DNA from 2 places in the Alcanivorax sp. UBA3183 genome. Region 2 is predicted to be linked to the other one. Evidence: predicted binding sites of a transcription regulator. Region 2 holds the regulator's gene; the other holds the start of a gene.

Region 1 (5,097 bases), on a different contig from region 2:
CAATCGCCTCAAGGCCCAGATGACCCTGTTCGCCGAGGCCTCAACCCTGGCCAGCAGCGATGTCCTCTGAGGCCCGCGGCGATTACCTGATTGGTCTGATGACCGGCACCAGCGTGGATGGCATCGACGCGGTGCTGACCCGGATCGGTGACGGACATTTCTCCCTGCAGACCACCCTCAACCAGCCGCTGCCCGATCCTCTGCAAGACGCGGTGCTGGCCCTCTGCCAGCCCGGCGACAACGAAATTGACCGGGCCGGCGCCGTCAGTCGCCAACTCTCCCTATGCTATGCACAGGCCTGCCAGACCCTGCTGGAACAGACCGGCCTGAAGCCACAGCAGATCCGCGCCATTGGCTGCCACGGCCAGACAGTTCGCCACCGGCCCGGCGAAAACGGCTTCAGTCTGCAGCTGGGCTGCCCGGATACCCTGGCAGTGGAAACCGGCATCACCGTGGTGAGCAATTTCCGCAACAAGGACATGGCACTGGGCGGCCAGGGTGCACCCCTGGTCCCGCCCTTCCACCAACAACTGTTTGCCCGACCCGGCCAGCGCCGCGCCATTGCCAACATCGGCGGCATGGCCAACGTGACCCTGCTGGACGGCAACACCCTGCTGGGCGGTTTCGATACCGGCCCAGGCAATGTACTGATGGATCTCTGGATCCGGCAGCACCGCCAGCAACCCTTCGACCGCAACGGTGACTGGGCCGCTGGCGGCGAGCCAGACCCGAGGCTACTGGCACAGCTGCTGGATGATCCCTACTTCCGGCTGCCACCCCCCAAGAGCACCGGCCGCGAGCTTTTCCATGCCGATTGGCTGAAACCACACCTGCCAGGCCACAGTGAACCTCAACAGGTTCAGGCCACCCTGGCCGAGCTGACCGCCCGCAGCATCAGCGACGCGCTGGCGGATTTCGCCCCACAGCAACTGCTGGTGTGCGGCGGCGGCGCCCACAACCACCACCTGCTGGCACGGCTACAGCACCATCTGGAAATTCCGGTGATCAGCACCGAAAGCGAAGGCCTGCACCCGGACTGGGTAGAAGCCGCCGCCTTTGCCTGGCTGGCATGGGCACGGCTGGAAGGACAGTGCGGGAATGCGCCGGTGGTTACCGGGGCGTCCAGGGAAACCATTCTGGGCCAGGTCACCCTGCCCTGAAAGGCGAAGAGCAGCCGCTCATTACCTCGCCATACCCCCCGTAGGAGCGGCGCTTGAGCCGCGAACCATTCGGCCTTTATCGCAAGCAGGTTCGCGGCTCAAACGCCGCTCCTACGGGGAGGTATAGAAAAATGTGCGGACCTATGGCCAGGGCGGAAGAGGATCGTCGAGAGGAGGGAGAACTAAACCAGCCAGAGCGCAAGCATGGCACAGCTGACACCCAGGGTGGCGCCGGCGAGAATATCGCTGGGGTAGTGCACGCCCAGCAGCACCCGTGACAGCCCCACCATCACCGCCAGACCCAGGGCCAGCAGCATCACCGGCGGATAGAATACGCAGAGCAGGGATGCCATCACAAAGGCAGCGGCGGTATGGCCGGAGGGAAAGCTAAAGCGGTCTGCCGGCTGGATAAAGGCAGACAGGCTTTCCAGCGCATCCGCTGGTCGTGGTCGTTTGATCAGGTGTTTCAGCAGCACGAACAGCGGCACTTCCAGCGCGTAGGCGGCCATGGCGGTAAGGGCAAACTCGCTGCCCCCCTGCCGATCCATCCACCAGATCAGCAGTGTCAGGGCCACATAGAAGGGCCCATCACCGAGCCGGGACACCAGGCGGGCCATGCGGGCACGACGGGCGGCCTGGGGCTGCTGAAGCAACCAGCACATGGCACGGGTATCCGCGGCGGTCATTCTTTGAAATGTGGGTTTCGTAGTCATCATGGGGACAGTGTCACCCACGAAAACGACGGAAAGTTGATCAAACGGTGAAGGTTTTGTGACAGCAGGAGATGCAACAAGCAAGACCCATCATGCTGGAGGACGGGCCTGTTGTGTACTAGGGCGAGCGAGAAGGTCCGGCGTCAGACGGAGAAGGAAGACCCGCAACCGCAGGTAGTGGCCGCATTGGGGTTGCTGACCACAAAGCGCGAGCCCATCAGCCCCTTCTCGTAGTCAACCTGGGAACCATCCAGATACTGGATGCTCATGGCATCGACCAGCAGGGTAACGCCTTCCTTTTCAACAATGGTGTCGTCGTCGTTGACCGCCTCATCAAAGGTGAAGCCGTAGGAAAAACCGGCACAGCCTCCCCCCGTGATATACACGCGCAGCTTGAGTTGCGGATTGCCTTCGTCGTCACGCAGTTCCTTGACCTTGGCGGCGGCGGCATCGGTGAATGAGATTGGGGCGGTTTCGGTCATACTCTCGCTAGCAACGGATGGCGGATTGGCCCGTGGCCGGAAAGGCCTACGGGCTGATTATGTTCCAGTACCCGACTAAAACAGTCAAGAATTATTCAGCTGCCGCGGCCTTGGTCGCGGTCTTGCCGGCATTCTTGTCAGTGGCATCCGGTGCCGGCAGGTTGCGACGCTCATCGTCCAGCCGCACCAGCTTGCCGTTTACCCGGGCCCCCATGACCATTTCGATCATCAGGTAATAGACATTCCCTTCCACGGCGGCTTTCTCGGCCAGCTCCAGATTCTCGGTGGCGTGCACATCCCCTTCCACACGACCGTTGATGATGACATTGGGCACCTGAATCTCCCCTTTGACCACCCCGGTCTCACCAATAATCAGACGGCCACCGTCCTTGCCCACACTGATATTGCCTTCCACGGTGCCTTGCACGTGCAGGCCACCAGTGAATTCGATATCGCCCCGAACCGTGGCGCTGGGCGCGACCAGGGTGTGGTTACGATAATCCTGGGACGAACCGGATGTACTACCTGTTGCGGATTTCTTGTCTCGGCCAAGCACGGGTCTCTCCTACTGCCATTTTACGGTTTTTTGTATCTGGTAACGGTTTCTGCCGCCGCTCTCAGCTTCTACGTCCACGGCTTCCAGCTCCACCCCTTCCGGTACCTGAAAGCGGCCACTCAGCTCCTGAAAGTAACGAAACCGGAAGCGCGTCTCACTGCCATCTTCCAGCCAGTCGGTTCCATTCCGGGAAAAAGACTCCCCCTCGCGACTGCCACGCAGGGTGAGACTGATGTCGCCGGACAGATAATTGCGATTATCTCCTGCCTGCACCAGCACCACCCGGTAACGGTAAAAGCCGTTTTCATCATCCGGCTGCAGCACCATTTTTTCAATCTGCAGCCCTTCGCTGGCGCCCGGGGCCATGACGCTCTTGTAAAACACCACCGCCTCTTCCAGCTCGGCAGCCTGATCACGCAGGGATTTTATCTCCTGGCGCAGGGTTTCCCGAGCCTCCCGGGTAACTTCGGTATCGGTGCGGTACAGAGCCAGCTCATTGCGGGCCGCTTCCAACTCACGCTTGGTGCTCTTCAGATCGCTGCGCAGTCGCTGATTGGCCGCGGACGTATCCAGGGCGCCACTGCTACCGGTCCAGAAACCGCCGGCAAACAGCACTACGGCAAGAACCAGCAAACCCACCGTCCATAGCCGGCGACGCTTTTTCTGCCGGGACGGGCTCACCGGCATCAACATCACATCATCAATGCCTGCCCGACTTTTCGGTTTGCGCGCCATATCAGGGCATCAGCGGAACGACTGCGAGTCCCGCCCCTTCATCCAGCCCGAACATAATATTCATGGCTTGCACCGCCTGCCCGGAGGCACCCTTGACCAAATTGTCGATCACCGACAGTACTACAATCACGTTCTCGCCCCGGGGCTGGTGCAAGGCAATCCGGCAGGTGTTGGCGCCTTTCACGAAACGGGTCTCCGGGTGGCTACCCAACGGCATCACATCCACAAAGGGCTCATTGGCGTAACGAGCCTCGTAGGCCGCCTGGATCTCTTCCAGGGACGGCGATTGGTCGTTGAGCTGCCCATAGAGGGTGGCGTGAATACCGCGAATCATGGGAATCAGGTGTGGCACAAAGGTGGCTCTGACAGGCCCGCCGGCGATATCCGCCAAACCTTGTTCGATTTCTGGCAGGTGACGGTGACCACTGGCGCCATAGGCCTTGTAGCTCTCGCCGGCTTCCGCCAGCAGCATCGGCACCTTGGCACCCTTGCCGCCGCCACTGGCCCCACTGGCCGCGTTGGCAATCAGTTGCTCCGGCTTGATCCAGCCGTTCTCCAGCAACGGCAGGTAGCCAAGCTGGATGGCAGTGGGGTAGCAGCCGGCACAGGCCACCAGTCGCGCATTACGCAGTTTTTCCCGGTTCACTTCCGGCAGGCCGTACACCGCGTCCGCCAGCAATTCCGGGCACGCGTGCGGTTCGCCGTACCAGTCGCTCCACAATTCATGGTCACGCAGCCGGAAATCCGCAGACAGATCCACCACGCGCACCCCGGCATCCATCAGCTCCGGCATCATGCGCATGGCCACATTATGGGGGGTGGCGAAGAACACCACGTCGCAGGAAGCCAGCCGCTTCACGTCCGGCTCGCTAAAGACCAGGTCGGTGCGTCCCCGCAGGGAAGGGAACAGGTCCGCCACCGCGGTGCCGGCTTCCCCCCGAGAGGTAATCACATCGAGAGCCACATGGGGGTGGTTGACCAGCAGGCGCAACAACTCCACTCCGGTGTATCCGGTGCCACCAACTACGCCGACCTTGAGGGGCTCTGCCATATCATTCTCCACCCTGCTAATCAGGGAACTGCATTTAACCTGAAGCCGTAGCTTCAGGTTCACAAATGACCCCGCATGATAGGGGCGCCACCATGGGCCGGCAACTTATCCGGGCAATTGCCGTTCGGATTCCTTGCCCGCGGCCGACTCCGCTCCCCCGTCATCGCCTTTTTCCCGGGGCTTTTCAAGGGCCATGCCACGCCCATCCGAGAGACGCTCGGCGAGAGAATCATAGAGCGGGCGAGCCCAGACAAGCTTGGCCACCGCCGTTGCCAGAAACGCCCCGGCCATCAGCGGTAGCAGGATGTCATGGCGGTTACCGGTCAACTCCATGACGATCACAAAAGAGGTAATGGGACGCTGGATGACACCGGCCAGAAAGGCAGCCATGGCTACCAGG
Region 2 (3,310 bases):
ACAAGGCGCCTTGAAACTTTCCACTTTCAACTTGAAACTTAACCCCGCCCCTGACAACCGGATGTCCCATGTTTGCCTTCGTTGAACAGCGCTACCCCCAAGCCTGGCCCTATATACAGCTGATGCGACTGGATCGCCCCATCGGTACGCTGCTGCTGCTGTGGCCCACCCTGTGGGCGGTGTGGATTGCCGGTAATGGCACGCCGAGCCTGAAAACCGTGCTGATCTTCATTCTCGGGGTGATCATCATGCGTGCCGCCGGCTGCGTGATTAACGACTTTGCCGACCGGGATTTCGATGGTGACGTGGAACGCACCAAAGGTCGTCCACTGGCCACCGGTGCCATCAGCGCCAAGAAAGCCCTGGCCCTGTTCTGTGGACTGGGGCTGCTGGCCTTTGTGCTGGTGCTGTTCCTCAACGAGCTGACCTTCTGGTTGTCCTTCGGTGGCCTCGGGCTTGCTGTTCTTTACCCCTTCACCAAACGCTTCACCTTCATGCCGCAACTGTTTCTGGGCGCCGCCTTCAGCTGGGCCATCCCCATGGCATTTGCCGCCGAAACCGGGGCAGTGCCGGAAATCGCCTGGCTATTGTATGTGGCCAACCTGGTGTGGACTGTGGCCTACGACACCGAATACGCCATGTGCGACCGGGAAGACGACCTGAAACTGGGCATCAAGAGCACCGCCATCCTGTTCGGCGATGCGGACCGGCTGATGATCGCCATCCTCCAGGGTCTGACTCTGCTGGCGCTGATCATGGTGGGACAACGGCTGGACTTCTCTTGGCCCTGGTACGTGGGCCTGGGCGGCATGACCCTGAGCTTCCTGTTCCAGCACAGTCTGATCCGCTACCGGGAACGCTGGCCCAGCTTCCACGCTTTTCTCAATAACCACTGGGCCGGAGCGTGCGTGTTTGTCGGGTTATATTTCCAGTATCTTTGAGTGGCAAGCTACAAGCTTCAAGTTGCAACGCGACATAGGGTAATGCCACTCGTTAGCCGTGATGACCCGCGCTGAGATTTTTTCTGTTTTTCCTCAGCAGCGCGAAGTGCCGTATCCATCCATCGGCACATGCCCTGAATTGGTGTTATAGCTCGCCTCTTGCTTTTCCCCCAAAAATCCGCCCAACTTGTCATACGGATGTCACAAAAAAGCAATCTAATAGGGCAACATAGATAGACAGGCAAGGAAGGAAAGCCATGTCCCGTAACCGTATTTTGATTGTTGACGACGAGCCCGCTATTCGGGAAATGGTGGCCGTTGCCTTGGAGCTGGCTGATTTTGATGTGCTGGAGGCAGAAAATGCCCAGCGCGGCCACGAAATTATTGTCGATGAACGCCCGGATCTGGTGCTGCTGGACTGGATGCTGCCGTCGATCACCGGCATTGAGCTGGCCCGCCGCCTCAAGCGTGATGAGACCACCAACGAGATCCCCATCATCATGCTCACCGCCAAGAGCGAAGAGGACAACAAGATCCAGGGCCTGGATGTGGGCGCCGACGACTACATCACCAAGCCATTTTCCACCCGCGAGCTGATTTCCCGCATCAAGGCGGTACTGCGCCGGGCTTCCAGCACGGCGGCGGACAAGGCCATTGAAGTGGAAGGTCTCTGCCTGGATCCGGTCAGCCACCGCATCAGCGCCGACGACGAGCCCGTGGACATGGGCCCGACGGAATACCGTCTGCTGGAATTCTTCATGAGCCACCAGGAACGGGCCTACTCGCGCACCCAGTTACTGGATCAGGTGTGGGGCGCCAACGTGTATGTGGAAGACCGCACCATCGATGTGCATATCCGTCGCCTGCGCAAGGCCCTGGCCCCCTTCGGCTACGACCGTTTTATCCAGACGGTACGCGGCACCGGCTACCGTTTTTCAGTAAAATCCGCCAAGGCAGGCTGAACCGATCCGGTTTGCGCTACGCATTGCGCGCAATCAGAAGAGGTGGTGCAATGCGAGTCGGTTACGATTAATGCACCCACGTAGCCGCAACGGGGCGGTGGAAGCGAGATCATGAAAGCCAGTCTGGCCAAGGAAGTAAATCGCATTGTCGGCCTGTTACTGCTGGCCGCTCTGGCGGCGTTAGCGGTGGGCAACATCTGGCCACTGCTGGCAGGCATGCTGGGCTATATCATCTGGAGCACCCGGCAGTTGTTTGGCCTGTACAGCTGGCTGGTGCGCGATGACCATACCGAGCCACCGGACAGCACCGGCCTGTGGGGCGAGTTCTACACTCGCCTTGAACACCTTTTCCAGAAAGAACGCCGCGCCCAGGAAAACCTGCAAGGCATCATTCACCGCGCCCAACAATCGGTGAATGCCCTGGAAGATGTGGTCATCCTCATCGATCAACACGGCTACCTGGAGTACTGGAACCAGGCCGCAGAACACTATATGGGTTTCAATGCCCGCCAGGACCTGGGCCAACCGCTCACCAACCTGATCCGCCATCCGAAATTTACCGAATACCTTAGCCAGGGAGATTTTCGTGACGCCCTGGAAATTCCCTCGCCGGTAGACGACAACCGCATCCTGCAATTTCGCGTCACCGAGTTTGGTGTGGGCGAACAGTTGATGATGGCCCGGGACGTGACCCGGCTCCATCACCTGGAACAGATGCGCAAGGATTTCGTGGCCAACGTGAGCCACGAACTGAAAACCCCGCTGACCGTGCTCAAGGGTTACCTTGAAACCCTGCTTGATACCGTACCGGAAGAACAGTCGCGCCTGCGCCGGGCGCTCACCCAGATGGACAACCAGTCCAACCGCATGGAAGCTCTGGTCTCGGATCTGCTGTTGTTGGCCCGACTGGAAGGCACCGACGCGGACAACCTGAGCCAGGCGGTACCGGTCCACGGCATGCTCAAACGCATGCGCGAAAATGCCCTCGCACTCAGCGCCGACAAGGCCCACAGCATCGAGCTGGACGTGACCGAAGAGGCCCGCCTGATCGCCAACCCGGCAGAGCTGGAAAGCGCGTTCGGCAACCTGATCACCAATGCGGTGAAATACACTCCCGCCGGTGGCCAGATCCAGATTCGCTGGTGGCAGGATGAACGCGGCGCGCATCTGGCAGTGAGCGACAACGGCGTCGGCATTGATCCGGCCCACATTCCGCGCCTCACCGAACGCTTCTATCGCCCGGATAACAGCCGCGTCACCGAGACCGGCGGCACCGGTCTGGGCCTGGCCATCGTCAAGCACGTGATGATCCGCCACAACGGCAAACTGGAAATCAAGAGCGAACTGGGCAAGGGCAGCGTCTTTACCTGTCATTTCCCGGCGGATCGGTTGGTGAGTAAACCCACG

The links. The regulator PhoB, encoded in region 2, activates phosphate uptake and scavenging genes when phosphate is short. The targets are predictions, from matches to a motif close to TGTCATANNNNTGTCANA.
Region 1: a site for PhoB is predicted at 1,920-1,937, ahead of B3Q33_RS11935 (phosphatase PAP2 family protein). Genes of this name have one in related genera too.

The regions. Positions count from the first base shown of each region.
Region 1 covers NZ_DEXN01000039.1:2,804-7,900, forward strand. Annotated here, with positions in the region: gene B3Q33_RS11925 (OapA family protein) at 1-70, shown strand, start outside; gene B3Q33_RS11930 (anhydro-N-acetylmuramic acid kinase) at 60-1,160, shown strand; gene B3Q33_RS11935 (phosphatase PAP2 family protein) at 1,343-1,822, opposite strand; gene erpA (iron-sulfur cluster insertion protein ErpA) at 2,017-2,355, opposite strand; gene B3Q33_RS11945 (bactofilin family protein) at 2,447-2,911, opposite strand; gene B3Q33_RS11950 (DUF6776 family protein) at 2,921-3,646, opposite strand; gene argC (N-acetyl-gamma-glutamyl-phosphate reductase) at 3,648-4,697, opposite strand; gene B3Q33_RS11960 (chloride channel protein) at 4,803-5,097, opposite strand, start outside.
Region 2 covers NZ_DEXN01000046.1:47-3,356, reverse strand. Annotated here, with positions in the region: gene ubiA (4-hydroxybenzoate octaprenyltransferase) at 69-941, shown strand; gene phoB (phosphate regulon transcriptional regulator PhoB) at 1,199-1,903, shown strand; gene phoR (phosphate regulon sensor histidine kinase PhoR) at 2,015-3,310, shown strand, end outside.